3 regions of the Kribbella sp. WER1 genome follow, and region 1 is predicted to be linked to each of the others. Evidence: predicted binding sites of a transcription regulator. Region 1 holds the regulator's gene; each other region holds the start of a gene.

Region 1 (4,067 bases):
ACCGCCCCCTCGGCCCAGGACCCGCGCCCGTCCGCCAACCGGATCCGCTCCCCCGGCCCGATCCGCCGTACGACGGCCGCATGCCGCCCTTCAGGTCCGTCCAGCACGAGCTCATCCCCGTCGAGCACCCCGCGGAAGAACACCGCGACACTCACCGCCCGCACACCCTCGCCACCCGAGAGGTCAACCCCTCAGCTGGTGGGTTGACCGCTGGAATGCCAGGCAAGAACCCGTCACGCCGGGGGTCAACCCGTCGGCTGCCGGAGCGGCCCAGTGAAGTGAGCTGAAAGCGGGCCCCGCTCGGGACCCGGCCGACCCTCGCCATCCGAGTGGTTAACCCCGGCGCTGGTGGGTTCGCCGCACGCATGCCGACGGCAAACCCGCCCGCTGAGGGGTTAACCCCTCGGTGGGTCAGGCGGCGAGGGGCCGAGCGCGGCATCTAGTGGGCGCCGAAGGCGTCGCGGAGGCGGCCGAAGACGCCCTTGTGGGTGGCCTGGACCTGGCCCTGAGGGCGTTCCTCGTCGCGGGCGACGGCGAGCTGGCGGAGCAGGTCTGCCTGGGCGTCGTCGAGCTTGGTGGGGGTCTCGACGATGACCTGGACGATCAGGTCGCCCCGCCCGGCATGCCGCAGCCGCGGTACGCCGCGCGCGGTCAGCGTCTGCTGTGTCCCGGACTGCGTCCCCGGGCGGATCTCCAGCGGTGTCGTCTCGCCCTCCAGCGTCGGCAGATCGATCGTCGTACCGAGCGCGGCCGCGGTCATCGGCAGCGTCACCGTGCAGTGCAGGTCGTCGCCGTTCCGGGTGAAGATGTCGTGCGGCTCGACCTCGATCTCGACGTACAGGTCGCCCGCCGGCCCGCCGCCGGGACCGACCTCGCCCTGGCCGGACAGCTGCACCCGCGTCCCGCTGTCGACCCCACCGGGGATCTTCACGGTGACCGTACGCCGGGAGCGCACCCGGCCGTCGCCGGAGCACTCGACGCACGGGCTCGGGATCGTGGTGCCGTAGCCGCGGCAGTTCGGGCAGGGGCGCATGGTGCGCACCTCGCCGAGGAACGACCGCTGCGTGTGCGTGACCTCGCCGCGGCCGTGGCAGATCTCGCAGGTCACCGGCTCGGACCCGGCCGCCGCGCCGGACCCGCTACAGGTCGGGCACAGTACGGCGGTGTCGACCTTGAGCTCCCGCGTCGTACCGAAGGCGGCCTCGGCGAGGTCGATCCGCAGCGGGATCAGCGCGTCCTGACCGCGCCTCGTCCGCGGCCGCGGCCCGCGGGTGGCGCCGCCGGTCTGGCCGAAGAACGCGTCCATGATGTCGGTGAACGTGAACGCCTGCCCGAACCCCGCGGCACCGCCCGGCCCGCCGGCCGCGGACGCGAACGGGTCGCCGCCGAGGTCGTGCATCTGCCGCTTCTGCGGGTCGCTGAGCACCTGGAACGCGCGCCCGATCTCCTGGAACTTCTGGTGCGCGTCCTCGGAGTCGTTCACGTCCGGGTGGTACTGGCGCGCCAGCTTCCGGTACGCCTTCTTGATCTCGTCCGGTGACGCGTCACGGCTGACGCCTAGGACGGCGTAGTAATCGGTGCTCATACTCCAGACCAGGGGGTTGTCATCATTAGGATTCAGCGAGGATCTGACTGACGTAGCGCGCGACGGCCCGTACGGCGCCCATCGTGCTCGGGTAGTCCATATGGGTCGGCCCGACGATGCCGAGCGTCGCCAGCACCTCCGACTTCGACCCGTACCCGGTCGCGACCACCGAGGTGGTGGCCAGCTCCTCGAACGGGTTCTCGTGGCCGATCCGGACGGTCAGCGTCTGCGGGTTGGTCGCCTCGCCGAGCAGCTTGAGCAGGATCACGTGCTCCTCGAGCGCCTCCAGCACCGGCTTCACGTTGCGCTCGAAGTCGTCGCCGTACCGGGTCAGGTTGGCGGCGCCGCCGACCGCGATCCGCTGCTCGCCGATGTCGTCGGTGAACGCCTCGAACAGCGTGGTCACGATCGACGCGACCAGGGACCGGTCGGACGGCGCGAACAGCTCGGGCACGCCGGCCAGCGCGGACGCCGCGTCGGTCAGCCGCTGACCGGCCAGCGCGGTGTTCAGCCGGGACCGCAGGTCCGCGGTCAGCTGCTCGTCGACGTCGTGCGGGTGCTCGACGATCCGCTGCTCGACCCGGCCGTTGCTGGTGATCAGCACCAGCAGCAGCCGGCGCGGGGTCATCGTGACGACCTCGATGTGCCGGACGCTCGACCGGTTCAGCGACGGGTACTGCACGATGGCGACCTGGCGGGTGATCTGGGCGAGCAGCCGGACCGTCCGGCGGACCACGTCGTCCAGGTCGACCGCACCGGCCAGGAACGACGTGATCGCCTTCTTCTCCGCCGTCGACAGCGTCTTGACCGTGCTCAGCTTGTCGACGAACAGCCGGTACCCGGCGTCGGTCGGGATCCGGCCGGCGCTGGTGTGCGGCTGGGTGATGTACCCCTCCTCCTCCAGCGCCGCCATGTCGTTGCGCACGGTGGCCGGGGAGACACCGAGGTTGTGCCGGTCGACCAGGGCTTTCGACCCGATCGGCTCGTGGGTGGCGACGTAGTCCTCGACGATGGCGCGGAGCACGTCCAGCTTGCGGTCGTCCAGCACGCGCACCACCCTTTCAGACCCTTGGCACTCCGTCGTTCAGAGTGCCAGTCTAGGCGGTCTCGGGCGAGGCACCCAACGGAACGGGCGCCGGACGCGTCACTGTACTCGCCACATCAAGGGGCTGATCCTGTACTGCGGAGTCGACGAACGACTCCAGTACGTCGAGCACGTGGTACGCCAGCTCGCCCGTCGCGCGGTGCGGCTCGCCCGTCCGCAGCGCCCGGGCCATGTCCGCGACACCGACCCCGCGGCCGGCCCCGGCGTACCCGCCGGCGACCGGCACCTCGGTCCACTCGCGCTGCTCCGGCGTCACGATCTCGACGGTCCCGTCGAACCCGTTCGGGTCCGGCACCGACAGGCTGCCGTCCGTCCCGTGGACCTCGATCCGCGGCAGCCGGCCGGCCCACACGTCGAACGACATCAGCACGGTGGTCAGTGCGCCGGACTCGTGCTCCAGTACGCCGGTGACGTGCGTCGGCACCTCGACGTCGAACACGGTCCCGGCCCGCGGCCCGGTGTGGATCTTCCGCTGCTGCTTCGCCCGGCCGGCGCGGGCGGTGACCCGGACGACCGGCCCGAGCAGCGTGACCAGGCTGGTGACGTAGTACGGGCCCATGTCGAGGACCGGGCCGCCGCCCGGCTTGTAGTAGAACTCCGGCGCCGGGTGCCACAGCTCGTGGCCGGGGGTCACCATGAACGCGGTGGCCGCGTGCGGCGTACCGATGTCGCCGCGGTCGATCGCCGCGCGCGCCGTCTGGGTGCCGGTGCCGAGGACCGTGTCCGGCGCGCAGCCGATCCGCAGGTCGTTGGCGGCGGCGTACGTCAGCAGCGGCTCGGACTCGGCGCGGTCCATCGCCAGCGGCTTCTCGCCGTACACGTGCTTGCCCGCGGCCAGCGCGGCCTGGTGTACGGCGGCGTGGGCAGCCGGGATCGTCAGGTTGAGGACGATGTCGACGTCGTCGGCCGCGTACAGCTCGTCCGGCGACAGCGCGCGGATGCCCGGGTTCTGGTCCGCGATCGCCTGCGCCCGCGCGCCGTCCAGGTCCGCGACGGCGACCACGTCGACGCCGGGGAGCTTGGCCAGGTGGTCCAGGTACGTGCCGGAGATGACGCCGGTCCCGACGATGCCGATGCCGGTCACTTGCTCGCCCACAGCAGCCCCCGCTCGATGATCGTCCTGACCTCGGGCGTCTCCAGGTCGTCCAGCTTGTGGCCGACCGTGCAGACGAAGACCTTGCCCTCGCCCCAGGTGCGGGTCCAGATCGCCGGCATCACGGCGCCCTCGATCCACGGGTAGTCCGGATGCGACTCGAACGTCGTCGTGGCCAGCACGGTGTTGGTCGGGTCGTAGTGGATGTAGTACTGCTCGGTGTGCACGTCGAAGTGCTTGATGCCTTCGACGATCGGGTGGCCTGATTGCTCAGGGACGATGTC
Region 2 (4,067 bases), 3.9 Mb from region 1:
CGCTGCCGGGCGGTGCTTGTGTGCTGTGCTGTCGAACTACCAGACCTGAGGATCAGTGGCCGTGACCGTGGCCGTGACCGGCCGCGGGGGCTTCCTCTTCCTCGGGCTTGTCGACCACCAGGGTCTCGGTGGTCAGCAGGAGCGCGGCGATCGAGCCGGCGTTGGCGAGCGCGGACCGGGTCACCTTGACCGGGTCCAGCACGCCGCTGCCGAGCAGGTCGCCGTACTCACCGGTGGCCGCGTTGAAGCCGAAGCCCGGCTCCAGCTCGGACACCTTGGCGACCACAACGTAGCCCTCGTTGCCGCCGTTCTCGGCGATCCAGCGCAGCGGCTCCACGACCGCCTTGCGGACGATCTTGACGCCGGTGGCCTCGTCGCCGTCGAGCTCGAGGTCCTTGTCCAGCACGGAGGCCGCGTGCACCAGGGCGGAGCCGCCGCCGGCGACGATGCCCTCCTCGATGGCGGCCCGGGTCGCGGACACCGCGTCCTCGATCCGGTGCTTCTTCTCCTTCAGCTCGACCTCGGTGGCCGCGCCGACCTTGATCACGCAGACGCCGCCGGCCAGCTTGGCCAGCCGCTCCTGCAGCTTCTCGCGGTCCCAGTCGGAGTCGGTGCGCTCGATCTCGGACTTGATCTGGCTGACCCGGCCCTCGATGTCCTCGGCCTTGCCGGTGCCCTCGACGACGGTCGTGTTGTCCTTCGAGACCACGATCCGGCGCGCCGAACCGAGCACCTCGAGGCCGACCTGGTCGAGCTTCAGCCCGACCTCGGGGGCGACGACCTGCGCGCCGGTGAGCGCGGCCAGGTCCTCCAGCATCGCCTTGCGGCGGTCACCGAAGCCCGGCGCCTTGACGGCGACCGAGGTGAAGTTGCCGCGGATCTTGTTGACCACCAGGGTCGACAGGGCCTCGGCCTCGACGTCCTCGGCGATGATCAGCAGCGTCTTGCCGGACTGCACGACCTTCTCCAGCAGCGGCAGCAGATCCGCGATCGCGGAGATCTTGCCCTGGTGGATCAGGATGTACGGGTCCTCCAGCACCGCTTCGCCGGCCTCGGCGTCGGTGATGAAGTACGGCGAGATGTAGCCCTTGTCGAACTGCATGCCCTCGGTGAACTCGAGCTCGGTCCCGAAGGTGTTCGACTCCTCGACGGTGATCACACCGTCCTTGCCGACCTTGTCGAACGCGTCGGCGATCAGCGCACCGATCTCGGCGTCGCGCGCGGAGATGGTCGCGACGTGGGCCATGTCGCCCTTGTCGTCGACCGGCTTCGCGGTGTCCACCAGCTTGGCCGACACGGCCTCGACGGCCGCCTCGATACCGCGCTTCAGACCCATCGGGTTGGCGCCCGCGGCGACCGCCCGGAGGCCCTCGTGCACCAGCGCCTGCGCCAGCACCGTCGCGGTGGTGGTGCCGTCACCGGCGATGTCGTTGGTCTTGGTGGCAACCTCCTTGGTGAGCTGCGCACCAAGGTTCTCGAACGGGTCGTCCAGCTCGACCTCACGGGCGACGGTGACACCGTCGTTGGTGATGGTCGGGGCGCCCCACTTCTTGTCCAGGACGACGTAGCGGCCCTTCGGCCCCAGCGTCACCTTGACCGTGTTCGCGAGCTTGTCGACGCCGCGCTCCAGCGCGCGCCGGGCATTCTCGTCGAACTCGAGGATCTTCGGCATGAAGAAAACCAGTCCTTTTCTGAAATGTCCGTACGGCGGTTCCCGCTGCCCTGACCCACTCCGCCCCGGTACCAGAGGTAGCCGGGGCGGTGTCAGTCAGGAACAGCGGGCGGTCGTCACTTGCTGACGACTGCGAGGATGTCGCGGGCGCCCAGGATCAGGTAGTCCTGGCCGTCGTACTTGACCTCGGTGCCGCCGTACTTGGAGTAGATGACCTTGTCGCCGACGGCGACGTCCAGCGGGACGCGGTTGCCGTTGTCGTCGATCCGGCCCGGGCCGACGGCGAGGATCTCGCCCTCCTGCGGCTTCTCCTTGGCGGTGTCCGGGATCACCAGGCCGGACTTCGTGGTCTGCTCGGCTTCGAGCGGCGCGACGAGGACGCGGTCCTCGAGCGGCTTGATCGTGACCGACACTTGCTGACCTCCACGGTCGAATTCGCTTGTCTGTGACATGTGGTCGCGCTCCCCTGCCGTCGCGGGGGTCAGAGGCCGGACCGCTGGCACCCTCCCACGGAGAGTGCCAACACCGAATCTAGGCCGCGATTAGCACTCGGTCAACTCGAGTGCCAAACGAATCTCAGCCTGAGACGTACTGGCCCCGGTGACCGCCCGGCGACACAATGTGGTCATGCGGCTACCCAAGCTGTCCGGCAAGACCCTCGCCTTGCTGGCAGCGGTCGGCGCCGTCGCGGTCGGAGGCGTCGCGGCCAACGTCTCCAAGCACCGTTCACCCGCCGCATCGGATACGCCGACCGCCCAGCCGACTCCCCACGATGCACCCGTGGCCGAACCGCAGGTTCCACAGTGCAGGTCCGCACGACTCGTACCGGTCAACCGCAGCTGGGGCATCCCGATGCCGTCCCTCGTGAACAGCCCCAGCACCGAATGCAACTTGAGGTACGGCGACAACCCGTACCGCGGCTCCGACCACACAGGTGATCCCGAGACCGCCATCCTGGTCCTCCAGCGCAACCTGAACTTCTGTTACGGCACCAAGCTCGCCGTCGACGGCATCTACGGCAACAAAACCCGAGCCGCGGTCAAAACCGTCCAAAGCAAGCACCGTCTGACAGCGGACGGCGTCTACGGCCCGAAGACGCGTTCCGCGATGAACTGGCGCCTGTACTCGATGGCAACCCGCAGCTGGAGCAGGAGCTGTTCCAGCCCCCTCTAGAGTTGCCGGGGTGACTGTCACCGCGTTGCTCGACGGACCGGGCGCTGAGGTACTGGCTGCCGCGTGCGACGCATTCCGCCCCGGCAGCGAGCTGCAACTGGTGGAAAAGCTCAGACGCCGGTACGACGCCCCACTGGTCACGGCTGCAGTCACCCAAGCAGCCCTGCGCCACCGCGCCGTCGCCAAGTTCGGCCAGGACGCGGAGCGCATGTACTTCACCCCCGACGGCCTCGAACAGGCAACCCGTACGACGGTCAGCACCCACCGCGCGGCCCGGGTGGCGGCGGCACGGATCGACACGATGGTCGACCTCGGCTGCGGCATCGGCGGCGACCTGATCGCCACGGCCCGGGCGGGAGTACAGGTCACGGGCGTGGAGCGTGATCCGGAGACGGCGGCGGTCGCCCGCGCGAACCTGGCCGCATTCGGCCTGCCCGGCGAGGTCCTGGTCGGCGACGCGGAGACGACGGACCTCACGCCGTACGCGATGGTGTTCGCGGATCCGGCGCGGCGGGCCGACGGGCGGCGGGTGTTCGACCACAACGCGTACTCGCCGCCGTGGTCGTTCGTCACCGGTTTGCTGCAGCGGACCGCCTGCGTGAAGGTCGCGCCCGGCCTCCCGCACGACGCGATCCCGGACGGCGTCGCGGCCGAGTGGATCAGCGACCGCGGCGAGGTGAAGGAGGCGGCGCTCTGGTCCGGCGACCTGTCCGACGGTACGCCGCGCCGCGCGACCCTCCTCCCGGAAGGCACGACCGTCGCGGCCGCCCCCGAGGCCGACATCGGCCCGGTCGGGCGGTATCTCTACGAACCCGACGGCGCCGTCGTCCGCGCCGGCCTGGTCACCGCGGTCGCCGCCGCCGTCGACGGCCGACTGCTGGATCCGCGGATCGCCTACGTGACGGCCCCGCAGTACGTCGCAACTCCGCTGGCGTCGGCGTACGAGGTACTGGAAGAGCTGCCCTACAAGGAGAAGGCGCTCCGCGCGTGGGTCCGCGGCCAGGGCATCGGCACGCTGGAGATCAAGAAGCGCGGCGTCGACCTGGACCCCGCCCAGCTCCGCAAGAAACTCGCCCCGAAGGGCTCTGCCACGGCCACGCTCATCATCACCCGGATCGGCCGCGACGCCGTCGCCTACTCCTGCCGGCGGGTGCCGACCTAGGACTTGCGCTCGGTGGACATTCGAACATATGATCGATCTCGCGTGCGGGTCTCCGGGCGA
Region 3 (4,067 bases), 4.2 Mb from region 1:
GGCGGCCTGGTGCGTGCACGGCAACGGCCGCTGGCACGGCGAGCCCGGGATCGCGCCGCTCGTCCAGGCCGCGCTGACCCCGCGCGGGCCCGTCACCCCGGACGAGGTCCCGTACGACGCGACCGCCGAGATCCCGGACGAGCGACCCGCCGACACCGGCAACTACTCGACCGGGAACGCGCACGAGAACCTGATCCGCTCGAAACTCAATCCCGAAGACCGCCGCTGACTCGGTAATCTGGATGCATGACGAGCCCGTACGAGGACGACGAGCCGCTGCTGCCCGACCAGACCCGCGACGACGACCCGCGCACCTGGGGCGACAACGACTTCGGCAGTGACGACGACGATCGCATCCTGAACGAGGTTCCGCCGCACCACGGATGACGACCTCGGTGCTTCTCGTCCATGGCGGCCTGTGGGACGCCATGGACGCCGATGCCTTCTGGGATACGCCGGGCATCACCGCCGCCCTGACCGCCGCGCTCGATCCGGACGGGTCCGGGCAGGTGGAGGTGCTCGCGCCCGATCGGCCGCCGCGGGCCGCCGGATGGGACCAGGAGGCCGCCGCGCTCGGTGAACACCTGGCGAAACGTTCCGGTCCGGTGCGAATCGTTGGTGCCTCCAATGGGTGTACGGCCGCTGTCCTGCTGGCGGCGAGGTTTCCGGAACGTGTCGACCGGCTACTGCTGGCCTGGCCGGCCACCGGCGACGACCCGGCCGGGAACGAGCGCGCCCGGACCGGAATGATGAACCGCGGCTGTCCGGCCGATGTCGCGGACGGGCTGCTCACGGGTGGAATTCTGCGCGGGGTCAGAGATCCGGAGCTGGCGGCGCTGGCCCGGATCCGGGTGGCGGTGTTGCCGTCGGTGCCGGAGAATCCGTCGCATCAGCGGAAGACGGTCGACGCGTTGCTGTGCTCGATCCGGGGGAGTCGCGAGCTGACCGGGTGTGCGGAACCGCCGACACCTGGATTCCCGCCGTTCCTGGATCAGCTGGTGCGAACGATCGTGGAGTTCGTCAACTGAGGGGAAGAGCGTGGAGCTTCGGGGGTTCGACGACGGGTACGGGGTCCAGGTCGCGGGCTGGGCCGTGGACGAGAAGGAAGTCGCATTGCTGTCCGGACGGGTGGCCTACCCGTTCCCGGAGGAACTGCGAGAACGCTGGCGGACGGGTGACGCGGACATCCACTCCTATCTGTTGTTCGACGGCGATCGGCCGGTCGGGTACGGCGAGGTGTGGCTGGACGACGAGGAGGACGAGGTCGAGCTGGCCCGGATCATCGTGGACCCGGCGGTTCGCGGCCGCGGCTTAGGCGGCGAGCTCGTCCGGGCACTGCTCGGACCGGCGCTGGACGCCGGCTACTCGGAGGTGTTCCTGCGGGTCCGCCCGGAGAACGCCCCGGCGATCCGCGCGTACCACCGCAGCGGCTTCGTCGACGTGCCGGCCGGGCTGATGGAGGAGTGGAACGACGGCCAGCCGGTCCCGTACCGCTGGATGCGGTACGCCGGTGAGCAGGTGAGCGCCGGCGAGCTCAGGGGCTGAGGATGGTGCACCCACCTGCCTGCGGCAGCTGTTAGTGGTCCTGCCGGTTGGCGCGCAGCAGATCCCGAATCTCGGTCAGCAGCTCCTGGTCCGGGGTGAGCGCCGCGGCCTCCTCCTCGGGCTCCAGCCCGCGCTTGCGCCGCTCGTTCAGCTTGTTGAGCGGCATCACGATGAAGAAGTACACGGCCGCGGCGACGAACAGAAAGTTCAGCGCCGCCTGCACGATGACGCCGATGTGGAACTCGGCACCGTTGATCTTGAAGAAGAACAGCTTGGAGGCGTCGGCCTTGCCGAAGATCGCCGCGACCAACGGGTTGATGAAGTTCTCCACGACGGCCGTGACGATCGTGCCGAACGCTGCTCCGATGACGACGGCGACCGCTAGGTCGACGACGTTGCCGCGCATGATGAATTCCTTGAAGCCCTTGAGCATTGTGGTGCCTCCACGAAGCGGGTGGTTGTACCCGGACAAGGTAGGACCGCAAGGTCGCCCAGGCGAGGGACCGCGCCGCACGGCCACGCATCGTGCTGTCACCTGCTCACACTGTGATCATCCGGTGTCCGGCGCCAGCGCCACGGTGATGCGGGAATTCGTACTGGCCTGGGCCAGTCGGGTGGCTACGTCGGGCGCGGTCGCGACCACGATCAGCGCCCCCGAGGTACTCGCGCGGGGTGTCGGCAGCGCCACCACGGGCACGGAGCGGGCGATGAGTTGCGCGGCATCGGCCGTCGTACTGGAGGCGGCGTAGAGATTCACGTGGTCGCCGACGCGGAGCAGCGTGGTGATGTCGGCGTCGTCGATGTGGAACGGATAGGCGACGGACCCGGACGGCACGGCCGGAGGCGCCAGGAAGCGGGCGTCGGTCAGCGGCTCACCGGCTCTGACCGGACCACTGAGCACGCGGGTGGTCAGCGCACTGTCAGGTCTGAGCGCCCCGGCCGGGACGGCGCCCGGAGGCAGCGCGACGGTCCGCAGATCGGCTTTCGTCGGCACGGCGCCGCCGGTGAGATCGCGCGCGGCGGCGAGCACCGCGACCGTCGGCGGTGGCGCGGGGGAGAGGGCGAGTAGTCCGAAGTACACGGCGGCTGCCGCGGTGGCGCCGGCCAGCAGCCGACGGTGCCACCGGGCGGCCCGGAGCAGGTCACGGAACAGCGAGGAGAAATTCATGCCGGAGAAGGTACGAGTTTCGCCGGCACCCGCCGTTCAGTTGTCCACAGGCAGCGGTCAGGCCGCGCTGGTCCCCGAGGAGGAGGAGCCGCTGGAGGACGAACCGGAGGACGAGGAGGAGCCCGACGTACCGGACGAGCCGGACGACGTGGAGGGGGAGCTCGACGAGTCCGAGGACTTGGAGCTGCTCGAGGAGGACGAGTCGGACTTCGCCGGCACCGAGCCGTTGCCGGAGGACCGGCTGTCGGTGCGGTAGAACCCGGAGCCCTTGAACACCACGCCCACGGCGTTGAAAACCTTGCGCAGGTTGCCCTGGCAGTTCGGGCACACGGTCAGCGCGTCGTCCGTGAAGCTCTGGCGCACCTCGAGCGCTTCGCCACAGTCGGTGCACTGGTACTGGTACGTCGGCACGGTCGGTTCCCTTCAAGCCGCTGGCACTCCTACTACCCGACTGCTAATAATGCGCCAGGCGACCGAAGTATTCCAAACCCACGCTTGCTTACCTCAACTCTGCGTCCCTGTCCAGCGAACGCAGAGCAACGCAAAGTTGTGAGGCACCCCATTTGGGGAGGACGCCCGCATTCTCTACGGTTGGTCCGTGCGTCGCCTGCTTCGAGTCGTCATCATCAGCGGAATCGCCCTCGCCACGGTCCTCCTGGTGATCGCCGGTACCGCCGTCTACGTCGTCCGCCACTCGTTCCCGACGTACGAAGGAACGATCGACCTGGAGGGGCTCGACGGTGACGTGAACGTGGTCCGGGACGCCAACGGCATCCCGCAGATCTACGCCGACAGCCCGGCCGACCTGTTCGCCGCGCAGGGCTACGTCGCCGCGCAGGACCGGTTCTTCGAGATGGACTTCCGCCGGCACGTGACGGCGGGCCGGCTGAGCGAGTTGTTCGGCAAGACCGCGCTCGAGACCGACAAGTTCGTCCGGACGCTCGGCTGGCGGCGCACCGCGGAGAAGGAGCTGCCGCTGCTCAGCCCGAGCACCCGGCAGTACCTCGACGACTACGCGCGCGGGGTCAACGCCTACCTGTCCACGCACAGCGGCTCCGGCCTCAGCCTGGAGTACGGCGTCCTCTCGCTGCAGCCGGGCGGTCCGAAGAACTACACGCCCGAGCCGTGGACCGCGACCGACTCGCTCGCCTGGCTGAAGGCGATGGCCTGGGACCTCGGCGGCAACCTGGACGAGGAGATCACCCGCACCAAGCTGCTCGCGGCGTTCCCGGCGCGCAACATCGAGAGCCTCTACCCGGAGTACCCGTACGACCGGAACCAGCCGATCATGTCGGCCGGCTCGGTCGGCAAGAACGGGAAGTTCAGCCTCTCCCCGGTCAGCCCGGAGCTTCGG

Evidence for each region. Region 1 encodes HrcA, which represses chaperone genes, less so after heat shock. Its sites were predicted from a motif close to TTGGCACTCGNNNNNNNCGAGTGCCAA; they were not measured.
Region 2: a site for HrcA is predicted at 2,215-2,241, ahead of groES (co-chaperone GroES). Genes of this name have one in related genera too.
Region 3: a site for HrcA is predicted at 3,145-3,171, ahead of ACXJJ3_RS29810 (FmdB family zinc ribbon protein). Genes of this name have one in related genera too.

The regions. Positions count from the first base shown of each region.
Region 1 is NZ_CM135186.1:1,944,928-1,948,994, forward strand. It holds gene ACXJJ3_RS09480 (16S rRNA (uracil(1498)-N(3))-methyltransferase) at 1-155, opposite strand, end outside; gene dnaJ (molecular chaperone DnaJ) at 440-1,585, opposite strand; gene hrcA (heat-inducible transcriptional repressor HrcA) at 1,611-2,633, opposite strand; gene ACXJJ3_RS09495 (Gfo/Idh/MocA family protein) at 2,683-3,786, opposite strand; gene ACXJJ3_RS09500 (ThuA domain-containing protein) at 3,771-4,067, opposite strand, start outside.
Region 2 is NZ_CM135186.1:5,849,910-5,853,976, reverse strand. It holds gene groL (chaperonin GroEL) at 53-1,672, opposite strand; gene groES (co-chaperone GroES) at 1,789-2,085, opposite strand; gene ACXJJ3_RS28460 (peptidoglycan-binding domain-containing protein) at 2,300-2,845, shown strand; gene ACXJJ3_RS28455 (THUMP-like domain-containing protein) at 2,856-4,007, shown strand.
Region 3 is NZ_CM135186.1:6,114,501-6,118,567, forward strand. It holds gene ACXJJ3_RS29780 (hypothetical protein) at 1-229, shown strand, start outside; gene ACXJJ3_RS29785 (hypothetical protein) at 247-387, shown strand; gene ACXJJ3_RS29790 (alpha/beta fold hydrolase) at 384-1,028, shown strand; gene ACXJJ3_RS29795 (GNAT family N-acetyltransferase) at 1,039-1,545, shown strand; gene mscL (large conductance mechanosensitive channel protein MscL) at 1,577-1,978, opposite strand; gene ACXJJ3_RS29805 (SAF domain-containing protein) at 2,096-2,713, opposite strand; gene ACXJJ3_RS29810 (FmdB family zinc ribbon protein) at 2,771-3,124, opposite strand; gene ACXJJ3_RS29815 (penicillin acylase family protein) at 3,312-4,067, shown strand, end outside.